Regions from separate parts of the Arthrobacter sp. W4I7 genome, predicted to be linked through region 1. Evidence: riboswitches for the same ligand, from Rfam matches in the RefSeq annotation. Region 1 holds a riboswitch; the other holds the start of a gene.
What was found. A riboswitch is a leader RNA that binds a small molecule or an ion and turns the genes downstream of it on or off. The one in region 1 is predicted to bind S-adenosylmethionine.
Positions count from the first base shown of each region.

Region 2: it holds a riboswitch for S-adenosylmethionine, as region 1 does, so the genes downstream of both, QF047_RS17765 (cobalamin-independent methionine synthase II family protein) here and QF047_RS13790 (bifunctional o-acetylhomoserine/o-acetylserine sulfhydrylase) in region 1, are expected to answer to the same signal.

Region 1 covers NZ_JAUSXU010000001.1:3,008,241-3,015,826, reverse strand. Annotated here, with positions in the region: gene QF047_RS13800 (HNH endonuclease signature motif containing protein) at 1-255, opposite strand, end outside; gene QF047_RS13795 (VOC family protein) at 483-1,121, opposite strand; SAM riboswitch class IV at 1,283-1,398, shown strand; gene QF047_RS13790 (bifunctional o-acetylhomoserine/o-acetylserine sulfhydrylase) at 1,443-2,768, shown strand; SAM riboswitch class IV at 2,879-2,994, shown strand; gene QF047_RS13785 (homoserine O-acetyltransferase) at 3,007-4,122, shown strand; gene QF047_RS13780 (hypothetical protein) at 4,178-4,732, opposite strand; gene QF047_RS13775 (winged helix DNA-binding domain-containing protein) at 4,765-5,988, opposite strand; gene QF047_RS13770 (SGNH/GDSL hydrolase family protein) at 6,046-6,843, opposite strand; gene QF047_RS13765 (alpha/beta hydrolase) at 6,993-7,586, shown strand, end outside.
Region 2 covers NZ_JAUSXU010000001.1:3,931,633-3,939,218, forward strand. Annotated here, with positions in the region: gene QF047_RS17735 (CoA-binding protein) at 1-402, shown strand, start outside; gene QF047_RS17740 (hypothetical protein) at 416-1,057, opposite strand; gene QF047_RS17745 (RNA polymerase sigma factor) at 1,054-1,605, opposite strand; gene QF047_RS17750 (DUF1508 domain-containing protein) at 1,890-2,243, opposite strand; gene QF047_RS17755 (adenylosuccinate synthase) at 2,616-3,905, opposite strand; gene QF047_RS17760 (M14 family zinc carboxypeptidase) at 4,162-5,223, opposite strand; SAM riboswitch class I at 5,447-5,552, shown strand; partial or broken gene QF047_RS17765 (cobalamin-independent methionine synthase II family protein) at 5,562-6,770, shown strand; gene QF047_RS17770 (uracil-DNA glycosylase) at 6,983-7,586, shown strand, end outside.

The DNA of each region.
Region 1 (7,586 bases):
CGCCTGTACCGGCGCGTCCGGCGCTATGGCCTGGGCGGTATCCGCATACGTCACCGCAGCCCGCGCCTTCAAACCCGCGAACCCGGCCTCCACCACCCGCGCTCCGGCAAGAATGTCCAGGCACCCATCAGCCAGTCCGGCCAGGGGATCAGCAACCGAGAATGGCTCCGAACCCCAGCCGTCCACCTCGGCATTGAGCACAGCAAGAGCGGCCTTGATGTCCTCAAACGCCTTAGCCACCGCCGCTTTCCCCATAAACCCATCATGACAAGGGGTTACGACAATTTGTCGGGCTCCGCGAGCGAGGTGTACAGCAGAAGTTGCGTGAGCTTAAAGGCAGAAATGGATTCGGCCGCCATCGGCAGGTGACGCCGTTGTCACAAGCTGATGGCGGCCGAAGTTTGGAAGATCAGGCGCCCAGGCCGAAACCGGGCACACCACTGCGATGCCCGGGCGCCAGTGCCCGGGCATCGTAAGGAGGGTTAGATGGTGACGGCTCCGGTGGAGGTTTCGAAGGTGACGGACAGGATGCCGGGCGTTCCGTGCGGAGCCACCCAATCGACGGCCACATCCTCGAGCGGCTTCTCCACGGGCTCGCCCAGCCACTCGGTGACGCGTGCCGCCGAGCCGGCAATGGTCAGGCAGCTCATCTTGACGTTGCTCTCGTAGGCATTGGACGGGTGCAGGGACGGATCGCCCTCCCACTTGAGCATGTAGGGGACCTGGGGGTCGGCGATCAGGCCGAGGATGCCAATCTGCTGCCAGACGAGTTCGCGGCCGTCCGGAAACTTGCGGTTGCCGTTCACCGCGGAGCGTCCGAGCCGCTCCTCGAACGGGGCGAGGTCGTCCACTTCGACGCACCAGCCCATCCAGCCGCCGCCCGCAGCAGACCGCGCACGCACAGCCTGTCCGAAGGGGGCCTTGTCTGAAGCAGGGTGGTCCAGGACCTCCACGACTTCAAGGTACTTGTGGCCGGCGAGCGGGATAATCATGTTGCGGGTGCCGAACCGGGGGTGTACCCCACCCTTCACTGCCTCAACGCCGAGGGCAGAGGAAATTCGTTCGGTAGTGGCCGCCAGGCCATCGTGTTCACAGGCGTAAGAGACGTGATCCATGCGCATGCCATCATCTTGGCACTTTGTGATCGGGCTCTCAGCTAAGGTTACCCTTACTGGGGATCTTCGTTTGTTAACCCCCGCAAAACGGCGCCCGCGGAAATCTTCTGGACCATGTTCGTCACAATCCTGTCCGGCGCCGGGTGCGTGTTCCTACACTGGGCTCAGGTCATGAGTGCCAGCATCAAGCCCCGGCTCGCTGGCCGGCAACCCTCCAACCGCGGTGGGGTGCCCCGGGTGAGGACCTGGCTGTCCGGCAAGGGCCGGATGGCAAGCGCGGCCCGCATGCTTCGAGCATGCCCGGGCCCATGTCAAAGGAGCCTTGAATTGTCCAACGGATGGTCCTTCGAAACCCGCCAGATCCATGTTGGGCAGGAGCCGGACAGCGCCACCGGCGCCCGCGCCCTCCCCATCTACCAGACCACGTCCTTTGTGTTCCCGAGCGCGGAAAGTGCTGCCAACCGCTTCGCACTTGCCGAGCTGGCTCCCATCTACACCAGGATCGGCAACCCCACCCAGGAAGCCGTGGAACAGCGGATCGCCAGCCTTGAAGGCGGCCTGGGGGCCTTGCTGCTCAGCTCCGGGCAGGCCGCAGAGACGTTTGCCATCCTGAACATCGCCGAGGCGGGGGACCACATCGTGGCCAGCCCCAGCCTCTACGGCGGCACCTACAACCTCTTCGCCCACACCCTGAAGAAGTTCGGCATCTCGGTCACTTTTGTGGCAGACCCGGACAACCTGGACCAGTGGCGTGACGCCGTCCAGCCCAACACCAAGCTCTTCTTCGGCGAGGTGGTTTCCAACCCGCGGCAGGACGTCCTGGACATCGAAGGAGTGTCCCAGGTTGCCCATGACGCCGGCGTGCCCCTGGTCGTGGACAACACCCTGTCCACCCCGTACTTGATCCGGCCGCTGGAATGGGGCGCAGACATCGTGGTGCACTCGGCCACCAAATACCTGGGCGGCCACGGTGCTGCCATCGCCGGCGTGATCGTGGACTCCGGAAAGTTCGACTTCGGCAAGGACCCGCAGAAGTTCCCCGGTTTCAACACCCCGGACCCCACCTACAACGGGCTGGTGTACGCCCGCGACCTCGGCGCCGACGGAGCGCTGGGCGCCAACCTGTCCTACATCCTCAAGGCCCGGGTCCAGTTGCTGCGCGACCTCGGTTCTGCGGTGTCGCCGTTCAACGCCTTCCTGATTGCCCAGGGACTGGAGACGCTGAGCCTGCGGGTGGAACGGCACGTGGCTAACGCCGTGGACGTTGCCCGGTGGCTGGAAGGAAGGGACGACGTCGAATCCGTCGCCTACGCCGGGCTGCCCTCCAGCCCCTGGTACGAGCGCGGCCGCAAGTACGGCCCGAAGGGTACCGGCGCCATCGTGTCGTTCAACCTGGCCGGCGGGGCCGAGGCCGGGAAGCGCTTCGTGGACGCCCTGGAGCTGCACTCCCACGTGGCAAACATCGGTGACGTCCGCTCCCTGGTGATCCATCCGGCGTCGACCACGCACAGCCAGCTCTCCCCGGAGCAGCAGGAAATTGCCGGCGTGACCCCCGGACTGGTGCGACTTTCGGTGGGAATCGAACACATCGATGACATCCTGGCGGACCTCGAAGCCGGTTTCAGGGCGGCCAAGGAGGCCAGCGGCGCTTGATCCGCGGGCAGGCGCCCTGATCCAGACGGCCACCAGCGGCGACAAGCCGGGAAGTCACAACCAGTCACACTCTTGGCGGGAGGCCGGGGCTGTTTCGTACACTCGATGCAGGTCATGAGTGCCAGTGACAGCCCCGGCTTGCTGGCCGGCAACCCTCCTACCGCGGTGGGGTGCCCCGGGTGAAGACCTGGCCTGCCGGTCAGACGACGGCAGGCAAGCGCGTAGAAGAGGTCTTGCCATGACGGTTACCGTCACCCGTACCACTGTTCCCGAGCATGGGATTGTCCGCTATGCCTCCATCGGGGGACTCAAGCTGGAAGCCGGCGGATACCTGCCGGATGTCACCCTGGCCTACGAGACCTGGGGCACGCTGAATGAGGACGGCAGCAATGCAGTCCTGATCGAGCACGCGCTCACCGGCAGCACCCACGTGACAAGGGGCGACACGGATGAGCCCGGTTGGTGGGAACAGCTCGCGGGACCGGGTGCGCCCGTGGACACCGACCAGTTCTTCGTCGTCTCAATCAACATTGTGGGCGGCTGCTACGGGTCCACCGGGCCGTCGTCGCCCGCACCTGACGGCAAACCCTGGGGCTCCCGGTTCCCGCTGGTGACCCTCCGGGACACCAGCGAGGCGGAGGCCCGGCTGGCGGACCAGCTGGGCATCAGCAGCTGGTTTGCCGTACTGGGCGGCTCGATGGGCGGCGCACGTGCGCTGGAATGGGCGGTGACATATCCGGAACGAGTGCAGCGCTGTGCCGTGATTTCCGTGGGGGCCGCGAGTACCGCCGAGCAGATCGCCTTCGCCCAGGCACAGACTCTCGCCATCCGCCAGGACGCTAACTTCAACGGCGGTGACTACTACGGCGGGCCATTGCCGGAGGATGGCCTGGCCCTGGCCCGGCGCATTGCCCACATCACGTACCGTTCGCCGCTGGAACTGGACGGACGCTTCGGCCGGGCACCGCAGGCCCCCGAATCGCCCTTCCAGGGCGGGCAGCTCGCGGCGCGCGGGCGCTACCAGGTGGAGAGCTACCTGGACCATCAGGGCACCAAGCTGGTCCAGCGCTTCGACGCCAACAGCTACATCGCCATCACCGAAGCGCTGATGAGCCACGACATCTGCCGTGGCCGAGGACCCCTCGAGCAAACCCTGTCCCGTGCCGATGCGCGGTTCTTCGTAGCCGCCGTGGATTCGGACCGGCTCTACTTCCCGTCCCAGTCCTTGGAGCTGGCCCGGGCCCTCCCCGGAGACGTGGACGTCCACTTCATCGAGGCGCCCATCGGTCACGACGGATTCCTCACGGAAATAGGCCAGCTGGGAAACCAGCTCCGGACAGGTTTCCTGGTCTGACGGCGGGCTGGTCTGACCGCTGCCTGGCCTGGCTGGTTCCTGGCCTGGCTGCTTCCTAGCCGTTCATGATCTCGCTGCGGCGGGCCATGTAATCCTCCATGGAGAGCTCGCCGTTGCTGTACTTCTGGTCCAGTTCCGCAAGCTTGCGCGCGCGGTAGCCCTGCGGGGCCGACGGCGGAGGGGGAGTGGCCGGGGCCGCGGGCTGCTGCGGGGCTTCTTCGGGCTGGCCGGGCAGGGGCTGTCCGTGCTGTCCGTAACCGGGCTGTCCGTAGCCGGGCTGGCCAAACGTCGGCTGCCCGTAGGGCGGGAACTGCTGGTCCATCGGCGGGACCGGCTGAACGGGCGGCAGCGGCGAGCCCGGGAGGGGCTGGGGCTGGTCAAGCTGCCGGAATCCGCCACCGAAGTAGTCCTGCTGGGTGAAACCGTCCCGGGGCTGGTTGCTCTGCGGGCCGTTGGAACCGGGGTACATGCCGCCGCCCGGGAACTGGTCCGGGTAGCGTCCCGAAAAGCTCTGCTCGTGGTTCCTGCGGGCCACGGACTTCCGGTACATCCGCATGGCCATCGGGACCAGGAACGACAAGACGATGATCCAGAAAAACAAGTTGCTCACGGTGCCGTGCCTCTCATTGGTGTCCTTCCAGCTTAAGCCCGGGCTTGCACGCGGACCGTGCGGAGCTCCATAAAGGCGCCATACCTATCCACGGCTTCCTGAACTGCCGCAGCCAGCGGAGAGCCGGGAGCGGCATCCGCAGAGGAGAGGCGGATGTCCAGTTCGCACCGGCCCGGAAGCAGCGTGTGCCGCCATGATCCGGCCATCCGCCCGTCCAGCAGCACCACATGCATGGGTTCGCCCTTGAACGGAAAGGCCGGCGCCCCGCCTCCCATGTAATGCCGCGTGGCGGAATAGCCCATCACATACTCGTCGTAGCACTGGATCAGGTCTATCCGCGGCCGGACTTCCGAAGCACCACCAACGCCAGCACCATCAGCGCCGGCGCCACCAGCACCAGCGCCGGCCCCGGCGGCGTCGAGGCTTCCCGCGTCCAGACTTCCGTCGTCACTCCCCGCATCGAAGTAGACAACGACGCCGTCAATCACCGTTTCGGCCAGGGCTTTGGAGTGCGCCTCGACAGTGAGTTGCAGGCCCTTGCGGACGTCCGTCATGGTCAGCCCGGACCAGTCGGCGCAGTCCTTGACCGTCGCCGGGCCCCGGCTGGTGAAATAGCGGCGGGCCAATTCGGCGAGTGCTTCAGGCCCGCCGGGCGCAGGTTCCGCCCCGACGGGCACCCGCTCGTCGAAAAGCGCATACGTCTGCTTCAACGCCCCGCCCGCGCTGCGCACGGGCCTGCCGCTCACCAGGACGCCGCTGATTTCGGCGTGCATGATCAGGTAGGCAAGCTGCAGGCCCTTGGCCGGGAACCCGGCGTCGTGAAGGCTCGCGGCGAGGCCTTCCCGGGACAGGTGGTTCCCGCCCGCAACCGCGCCGGCCAGGACCTCGTCACTCCGGGCGGCAACGGCTGCATCGATGCCGGTGTGCCGGTACGTGGCGGCATTGGCTTGCTCGAGCCGCGGTGCGGAAAGCGCCAGAAGCCAGCGGAGATCATCCCGGTGGACAAAATGCCAAGTGGGCCGGAGGATATGCGTCCGCAGGATCCGCCCGTCTGCCACGGACTGCTCGATGTCCGCCGCGGTAACGGCTGGTGCAGCTGCGGCTGACACGCGCTGCGCCAAACTCCACCGGGCGTAGGTGAACTCCTGCGCTTGCACGGCGAGCAGCGCCCGCAGGGCTGTCTCCGGGGATGCGGCGCCGGGGTCGCGGAGCAGCTGCGACCGCAGCCGCCGCCGCGCCACCTGCTCCGGTTCCATGCACAACCCCTTGAAACTACTCAGCTGCCCGCACAGGCCGTCACCACAATCACTCTGCTAGCGCCGGGCAGCCTCGGTGGTCCCGAGCGGACCCTCGCCGGAACCCAACGGAACGCCCGGGCCGAACACAGGTCCCGGCGTCGGCCGCTTTGCGCTGATCCCGTCACCCGAGGACTGGTGCCGCAGCCGGCGCAGCACCCAGGGCACAAAGTACTCGCGCGCCCAGACGAGGTCCCCGGAGCGTGCCTCGCGCCAGGTCTGCGGCGGCAGTGGCTTGGGCTGCAGCGGCTTCAGCGTGTGCTCCACATTCAGTGCATCCAGGACCATGGCCGCGATGGTGTGGTGGCCCAGCGGCGAGAAGTGAAGCCGGTCCACGTCCCACATTTGGGGGTCGCTGAGCTGGCGCAGGGACCACATATCGGCGATGATCGCGTCGTGCCGCGCAGCAACCGTCCGCAGGTTCTCGTTATAGATGGCCACCTTGCTGCGGATCCTGCCCAGTACCGAGGAACCCGTGTCCGGGCCGTTGAAGAGGACCACGGTGGCGCCGCCCAGAGCCAGGAGCTGGACCACGGAATCGAGTTTCTCGGCCAGGGCGTCGGGGTCGCCGCCCGGGCGGAGCAGGTCGTTGCCTCCGGCGGAGAGGGTCACCAGGTCCGGCTTCAGCGCCAGGCACGGGGCCAGTTGTTGGTCCACCACTTGTTGGACCAACCGGCCACGCACCGCAAGGTTCGCATAGGCAAAGTCGGGCTTGGTGCGGCTGAGTTCCTCCGCCACCCTGTCGGCCCAGCCGCGGTAGCCGCCGGGGCTTGAGGGCTCGGGGTCGCCGATGCCCTCGGTAAAGGAATCGCCCATTGCCACGTACCGGGTCCAGGGGTGGGATCCGGCAGGGGCAGCGGCCGTCTGAAAGGTACTCGCGTCAGTCACGGTCCTATCCTGCCTTCCGTTTCGGAAGCTACGCGAACGTAGGTTGTTACCTTCGGGTAACTGTAAGAATGGAAACCATGACTGAAGCCGAAGTATTTCCTGCCCCTGTTGTTTTGTGGTCCCATCCCGAGGACCAGCGCGACGGCAAGCCGCTGCTGGTGCTGCTGCACGGCTACGGCGCCAACGAACAGGATCTGCTCAGCCTGGCCGACCTGCTTCCGGATGACTTCGCAGTCGCTTCCGTCCGGGCTCCGATCGCCATGGGCCCCGGCTTCACCTGGTTCCCGCTCACGGCGTCCATCGATTATTCCCTGGACCGGGTGAAGGCAGCTTCGTCGTTTGTGCTCGACTGGATCGACACCATCAAGGCGGGGCACCCCTCGGTGACCCTGCTCGGCTTTTCGATGGGCATGGCCATGGCCACCACGCTCCTGCGGCAGCGGCCCACGGACTTCGCAGCCGTCGTCGGCCTGTCAGGTTTTGTGGTGGATGCCGGGGACGATCCCAGCTTCAGGGACTCCGAACTGGACGGCACCGTCCCACTGTTCTGGGGCCGCGACCAGCAGGACCCCGTCATCACGCCGGACAAGATCGAATACACCATGGGCTGGGTCCGCCGGCACGTTAATCTCACCAAGGTGCTGTACACGGGCATGTGGCACGGGATCAAC
Region 2 (7,586 bases), 920 kb from region 1:
TCGGACAAGCCCTCCCGGGCCAGCTACTTCGTGGCCACCTACCTGCTGTCCTCTTCCCGCTACAAGGTGTACTTCGTTAACCCGGTAGTCCAGGAGATCCTGGGCCAACCCACGTACGCGTCGCTCGCAGACCTGCCGGAAAGCCCGGACATCGTGGACGTCTTCCGCAAGCACGACGACCTCCCCGGCGTCCTGGACGAGGCTATCGCTGCGGGCGCCAAAACCCTGTGGCTGCAGCTGGGGTCCTGGCATGAAGGCGTGGCCGCGGAGGCCGAAGCTGCCGGGCTCCATGTCGTGATGGACCGGTGCGTCAAGATCGAGCACGCCAGGTTCCATGGCGGACTCCATCTGGCAGGCTTTGACACCGGTGTCATCTCATCGAAGCGCCAGGTCCTGGCCTAAGCCCGGGCCGCTCTTAACGGCCGGGCTTCCCGGCGCGGGACGGGGCCGGCCCCAGGGCCGGCCCTGTTGGTCCCGGCTTGCCGCCGCCGCCCGCAAATTCCCCGCCACTGCCGGCATTCCCTTTCGGCACCTCATTCTTGGTTCGCGGTACATCCTTGGCCCCAAGCACTTTGCCGGGTGCAGGAAGTTCCGCCATGCCGCCAGTATGCCCGGCAACGGCTTCGGCTGACGCCACTGCCGGTTCCCTCGCCGGTCCGGCAGAAGACGCCGGCTCCTGCGCCACAGGGGGCGACGCCGCTGGGGCGATGCTCCAGGACGGGGTCCAGTCCTGAAGCAGATGCTGGACGGAGAGACCAGTGGAATCCCCATGTCCGGTGGAGCTCGCGGCCACGCCGGTGACGCCCAGTCCCATACCGGCAATGATGGCGAGGCCCAGGGCCGTAGTCCTCCGCTGGAGGACCCGCCGGCGGCGTTCCAGCTGGCCTGCCGGCCGGGACAACAGAGCCGCCAGCTCAGGGCCGGGCTGCGGGGCAGCCAGGTTGGCGAGGGACCCCAGCGCAAGGAGGGTGTCCCGGAGTACGGCATCCTGCCCGAATCCGGCGTCGAGGAGCATGTCCTCCACGAGGACCGGCAACACATCAGTTTGCGGTGTCATGAGCTCAGGTACTCCTTCACGGCCGAAAGTTCCCGGAGCTTACCCAGCGCCCGCCGCTGCAACTGCTTCACCGCACCGGAGCTCTTTCCCATGGCATCAGCTGACTGCTCCACCGTGAGTCCGGCCACGAGGCGCAGCACCAGGACCTCGCGCTGGTCCCGGGGCAACCCGTCCAGCAGATCCAGGACCTCCTGCGGGGATATGCGTTCCAGCGCTTCCGCCTCGGCCGACGGATCTTCCCGCTGGCCCAGCCCGGGCTCGAACGGCAGCTTCGCGGGCGTGCGGCTCTGGCGCCGCTGGTCATCCACCATCCGGGCGTGGGCCACGGAGAAGATGAACGTCCGGAGCCCGGCGGAACCGCCATGGATGGTGCCAAGCCGCGGCAGGACGGACAGGAACACTTCCTGCATTGCCGCCTCCGGATCCTCGACGCCCCGGGCGGTGAGATATCCCAGGACCTGTGATGCATACGTCCGGTACACCGCGCTGAAACCGGAAGACCCGGTGGCCTGGTCCCCCGGGGCCAGGCCTGTCAGTGCATCAGTCACAGACGTAGTGCTTTCAGTCAAAGAGAGGCTGTTGGGCGGGAGAGGCAGGAACCGAACCTCGGAAGTGCCTTTTCCCGGGATCACTTTACCCCTCGGTAACCACTGTCCGGATGCGCCACGCGATGCTGCAGCAGCACATGCCTTTCCGCCCGAAAGTGAAAGAGCCGGCCTGGAACGTGATGGGGGACAAGTTCCAGACCGGCGCTACATAAAGGTAATCGCCCGGGGCACCCTAAGGGTTACGCCCAGGCCCAAAAACTTTTAAGGAATTTTCGCGGCCCGGTTCAGCGGGCGGCTGCGGTGATCCAGCGTGGCCGGCTTCCCTGCCGCCGCGGCCCGGGGGAAAGGCTGGAAGTGTGTGTGTTGGCGGGTACGCGCCGGTCGTCACAGTCATCCTGGACGGTTGCAGCGGCCGACGCCGGAACTGCAGCAGGTGCCTGACGCGCCGCCGTACCCGCGGGGCAGAGATCGGTCACGAGTCCCGTTCCTGCGCACTCCCTGACGGCGGTGATGCCGGCTGCGAGGGAGGATTTGCTGTCAAAGGGGCCGGAGACGGCCATGATGGTGCCGTCCGGGGCAAGGAGGCGGAACCTGAAAAAAGAATCCTGGTCAACAAACGCTTCGAACTTTCCGGCCATAACAAATCCTTCCGTTCTGCGGGTCCTTGTCCGGAGGCGCCATTGCCACCGGCCGGTCCGGGCGCATCACTGCCCCTCAATCCCGCGGGTCTGGTCGAACGATTTGGTGATCAAGTCACCGGTGTAACAAAGAGTCTCGCCGGTAGGCGTGCAGCGCCGCAAGACCTACGGCGTTAACGCTGTGTAAATTGCCTTAAGTTTCCCTGGATAACGCAAACGGCGGGCCGCCCTGTGAAGGTGACCCGCCGGCGTCGTCCCCACCCGCTCCCTAGCCTCGCAAGCTCGGCCAGGGAAGCCTCCCTGCTACCTCCCCAATCTCGCAAGCTCGATCGGGGCCCCTCGGTAGCGTGGGCGCAGGCGTGGGCCCACATGTCAGTCGTTGATGAGGTCGTTGACCACGATGGTCTGGTCGCGGTCCGGGCCAACTCCGATGGCGGAGAAGCGGGTCCCGGACAGCTTTTCCAGGGCCAGCACGTAGTTGCGGGCGTTCTCCGGCAGGTCCGCCAGGTTGCGCGCGCCGGTGATGTCCTCGGTCCAGCCCTCGAAGTACTCGAAAATGGGCACTGCGTGGTGGAACTCGGTCTGCGTCATGGGCATCTCGTCGTGGCGGACGCCATCCACGTCATAGGCCACGCACACGGGGATCTGCTCGATGCCGGTGAGCACGTCCAGCTTGGTGACGAAGTAGTCCGTGAAGCCGTTGACCCGGGAGGCGTGGCGGGCCAGGACGGCGTCGTACCAGCCGCAGCGGCGCGGCCGGCCGGTGTTGACGCCGAACTCGCCGCCGGTCTTCTGCAGGTACACGCCCATTTCGTCGAACAGCTCCGTGGGGAACGGGCCGGCACCGACGCGCGTGGTGTACGCCTTGATGATGCCGATGGAGCGGGAAATGCGGGTGGGGCCAATGCCGGATCCCACCGAGGCGCCGCCGGCCGTGGGGTTGGAGGAGGTGACGAACGGGTAGGTGCCGTGGTCAACGTCCAGGAACGTGGCCTGGCCGCCTTCCATGAGCACTACCTTGCCCTCATCCAGGGCGGTGTTCAGGACCAGGGTGCTGTCGATGACCAGCGGGCGGAGCCGCTCGGCGAAGGACAGGAAGTACTCCACGATTTCGTCCACCACCACACCGCGGCGGTTGTAGATCTTGACCAGGAGCTCGTTCTTCTGCCGCAGCGAGCCTTCCACCTTCTGGCGCAGGATCGACTCGTCAAAGACGTCCTGGACGCGGATGCCCAGGCGGGCCACCTTGTCCATGTAGGCCGGGCCGATGCCGCGGCCGGTGGTGCCGATGGCGCGGCTGCCGAGGAAGCGCTCCGTCACCTTGTCCAGCACCTGGTGGTAAGGCGCCACGAGGTGGGCGTTGGCCGAGACGCGAAGCTTTGAGGTGTCGGCGCCGCGGGCCTGGAGGCCGTCGATCTCCTGGAAGAGTGCCTCGAGGTTGACCACGCAGCCGTTGCCGATGATGGGTACCGCATTGGGGCTGAGGATGCCTGCCGGAAGCAGCTTGAGTTCGTATTTTTCACCGCCTACGACGACGGTGTGCCCGGCGTTGTTGCCGCCGTTGGGCTTGACGACGTAATCAACGCGGCCGCCCAGCAGGTCGGTCGCCTTGCCTTTTCCTTCGTCGCCCCATTGGGCTCCTACGATCACAATTGCTGGCATGGGATCCTCCCCCATTCGTTCGGGCTGTCCGGGCCGGCTACTTCGTGGCTGGCCTGGTTCAGCGCCGTTCATGAGAATGCCCCGAATGGACCGGCCTTCGCTGGTCCGCGGGGCAGCACAGCGATGCAAGAGTTCCGGGGCTCTTACCACCCAAGTTTAGCGGATGAGGGACTTTGTCCACTCGTTGGGCCGCCGCGGTCCTTCTTGCAGGGTAAAGCACCCATGCCGGGGGACCGCGGCGGACTGTCAGCGGTTACTACTCGTCCTCAGCTTCCTCGCCCGGGCGGGAGGTCTGGGTGGCGAGGCTGTCCCAGAAGGAGGTGTCGGCGTCGGCAATTGATCCGTCAGCGATGGCTTCGGCCGTGGCCGTCAGGGTGGTCACTGTCTGCTTGATCAGGTACCCGTTGCTCCGGAGCCCCAGGGCATATCCGTCCAGGTAGTGGTCCGACATGCCCCGCATCTCAAACAGCAGGGTTGCGATGCCGTATTCCACCGCGATGCCGTTGCGGCTGATGGTTTCGGCGCTGCCGCCCACGTACTTGCCCAGGTGGCCCCAGCCGGTGGAGTCGACGTTGTGGAACACCACCGCGCCCAGCTGCTTGGACTTCTCCACAACTGCAGGATCGGCGTACGGGGTGGTGGGGTAGAGGATGGAGCCGGAGACGAGTTCTCCGTCACGTTGGCTGCGGGTGCCCTGGTGGTGCAGGTCGATCATGTAGTCGATCCGGTACTTGCGCATCACGTTGTTATGGAGCGCCTGGGTTTCCGGCTGGACTTTGTCCACGTGGTCACGGTTGAGGTCCACCTCTTCGGCGTTGTACCGGGTCATGTTGCGGCCGCCCTTGGCCTGGTAGTCCGCCAGGGAGAAGTTCACGTCACCCATGGCCCCGTCCGCATTCAGCATGGGAACGATAAGGATGTTGACGCCGTCCAGGACATCCCCTGACTTGCCGGTGCCAAGGTGCTTGACGAATTCCAGGGCACCCTCGGTAGTCAGCTGTTCGTTGCCGTGCTGCTGCGTCAGGTAAAGGATGGTGGGTTTGGCCGGGTCCGAGATGTACTTGACCAGGTGGATGTCGCGGCCCTTCACCGTCTGCCCGATGACCTCCAGCTCCATGGCCGGCTGGCGGGTGTCCTGGTCTTTGAGGAAGGAGACCATCTCGTCGTAGGTGGCCAGCTTCGATGTGGTGATCTGGCCATTGCCGTCGTAGTTGGGGCCTTCGCCTACGGCCATCGCCGGCGCGGGCGCCGCCACTGCTGCCAGCGCCAGGGCTCCGGAAACGGCAAGGGTCCTGAAAGTTGCCAGGGCTTTTCTCACGGTGCGTTACCTCTTTCGAGTGCATTGGGGTGCGTTCAGGCCGCCATGTCCCCCATTGCGGCCTGTGACAAGAGCCAACCAAGCTAAACGAGACCTGTCAATGGATATAACAGGAACTTGCATGCAGTTATAGCGATTTGGAAAGCAGGCGCCACGCCTGCTTTCCGCCGAAACAATCCGAACCGGATTTGCTCCCGGGAAAGTCTTGGAATTAAGTGAGAGTGAACCATCCGGAGCGGCCGAGAGACCTGGATCGTTGACGCCGCAGCAACCCCGCTAAGTGCAGGTACCCCCTGCCGCGAAGGTGCTACTGCCAGGACCGATGGAAAGGAATTCCAGTGTCCCTGAACACAGACCACATCCGCGTCACCCATGCAGGGTCTTTGCCTCGCACCCCTGAACTCATAGCAGCCAACGCCGCCAAGGAGCAGGAGGGCATCACCCCTCGGTTCCTTGACCTGCTGGAAGCATCAGTGGCGGACGTGGTGCAGCGCCAGAAGGACTTGGGCATCGATATCGCCAATGACGGCGAATATGGGCACGCGATGTCCAGCTCGGTTGACTACGGGGCTTGGTGGAACTACTCCTTCTCCCGGCTTGGTGGCCTCGAAGCGACGGACGTGGACCGTTGGGCTGATACCCAGATACGCCGATCCTCCCCCGGGAACATTGTCCTGACTTCCTTCCCGGACCGTCGTGACCGGCAGAAGTTCAACGATGCCTACAATGACCCGTCCGCCGGCATCCTGGCCCACCGCAAGAGCGTTTCCCAGCCCAAGATTGCCGGGCCCCTCACCTACACCGGGCACGGCCTGGTGGCCTCCGACGTCAAGAACCTGAAGAGCGGGCTGGCCGCCGCGGGACTGTCCGAGGGCTTTGTGGCCTCGCTCTCCCCCGGGTCCTGTGCACGGGTTGCCAATGAGTACTACAAGACCGACGAGGAACTGCTGTACGCCTGTGCCGACGCCATGCGCGAGGAATACAAGGCCATTATCGATGCCGGACTCACGGTCCAGCTCGATGATCCTTCACTCGCCTAAAGCTGGGACCAGATCAACCCTGAGCCGGCTCTTGATGACTACCTGAAGTTCATCCAGCTGCGCGTGGAGGCCACCAACTGGGCGCTGCGTGACCTGCCCCAGGAACAGATCCGGCTGCACGTCTGCTGGGGATCCTGGCACGGCCCGCACACCACGGATATTCCCTTCGCGGACATCATCGGGTCCGTACTGCAGATTAATGCCGGCGGCTACTCCTTTGAGGCCGCCAATGTCCGGCACGAACACGAATGGCGCGTCTGGGAAGACGCCGGGCTCCCTGAGGGCAAGGTCATCATTCCCGGCGTGGTCTCACACGCCACCAATGTGGTGGAGCACCCGGACCTGGTGGCGGATCGGATCGTCCGCTTCGCAGAGGTGGTGGGCCGGGAGAACGTCATCGCGTCCACCGACTGCGGCCTGGGCGGCAGGGTGCACCCGCAGATCGCATTCGCCAAGCTGGAAGCACTGGGCGAGGGTGCCCGCCGGGCCACCAAGCGCCTCTGGTAGGCCATAACAGCGCGTCGGACCCCCGCCGGTCCCGGGCACCCTTTTCAGCCGGGTGCACGGGACCGGCGTTTCGTTTCCCGGGGCTTGCTAAACTGGGAAAGGCCGACCAGGAATCGGCCCACCCCATTTCAACCACCTCGGATGTGTTGCGCCACAGTGCGCCCATTTTCGCGGTGGCGCAACACCAATCCCCGCAGGAGACCCAGCCCTACATGACCGCCCTGGCACCCGAATCATTCCATGAGCAGCTTCTGAGCCGCCGCTACGAACCCAATGTTGCCGCCGTCAACGAACTGTGCGATTCCCTGCAGGAGGCCAAGCCCGGCACGGCAGTACCCTACGTTGACCCGATGCACGACGTCGACGAGTGCCGCATCATCAGCCTGTACTCGAACATCGGCGAGGCCGACAAGTCCGGTTTCATCACGGCCGGGGACGCTGACGCCGCAACGCGGATGCTCGGTATCCAGTGGAAGCTGGGGCTTCGGCCGGAGTTCGTGATGCCGTGGAACGTCCACCCGTGGCATATCCCCGGGGAGCCGAACGGAAAGTTCACCCCGGATCAGGTGTCCGCCGGCCTGAAGCCGCTGCTCAAATTCCTGGCCCTGGTCCCCCGCGCTTCAGTGATCGTAGCGCACGGCACAGAGGCCAACCGCCTGGCGAACCTGCTGCTGAAGACCGAAGTTCCGCTGCTCTGGCGCCGCGGCCTGAAGACCTACAAAGTGCGATCCCTCAGCGGCCGCGCCTTCGCCGGTTCACCCGCCCGCCAGGAGGAATACCTCGAGGCCATGCGTGTGGCCTACGCCGACGCCATGG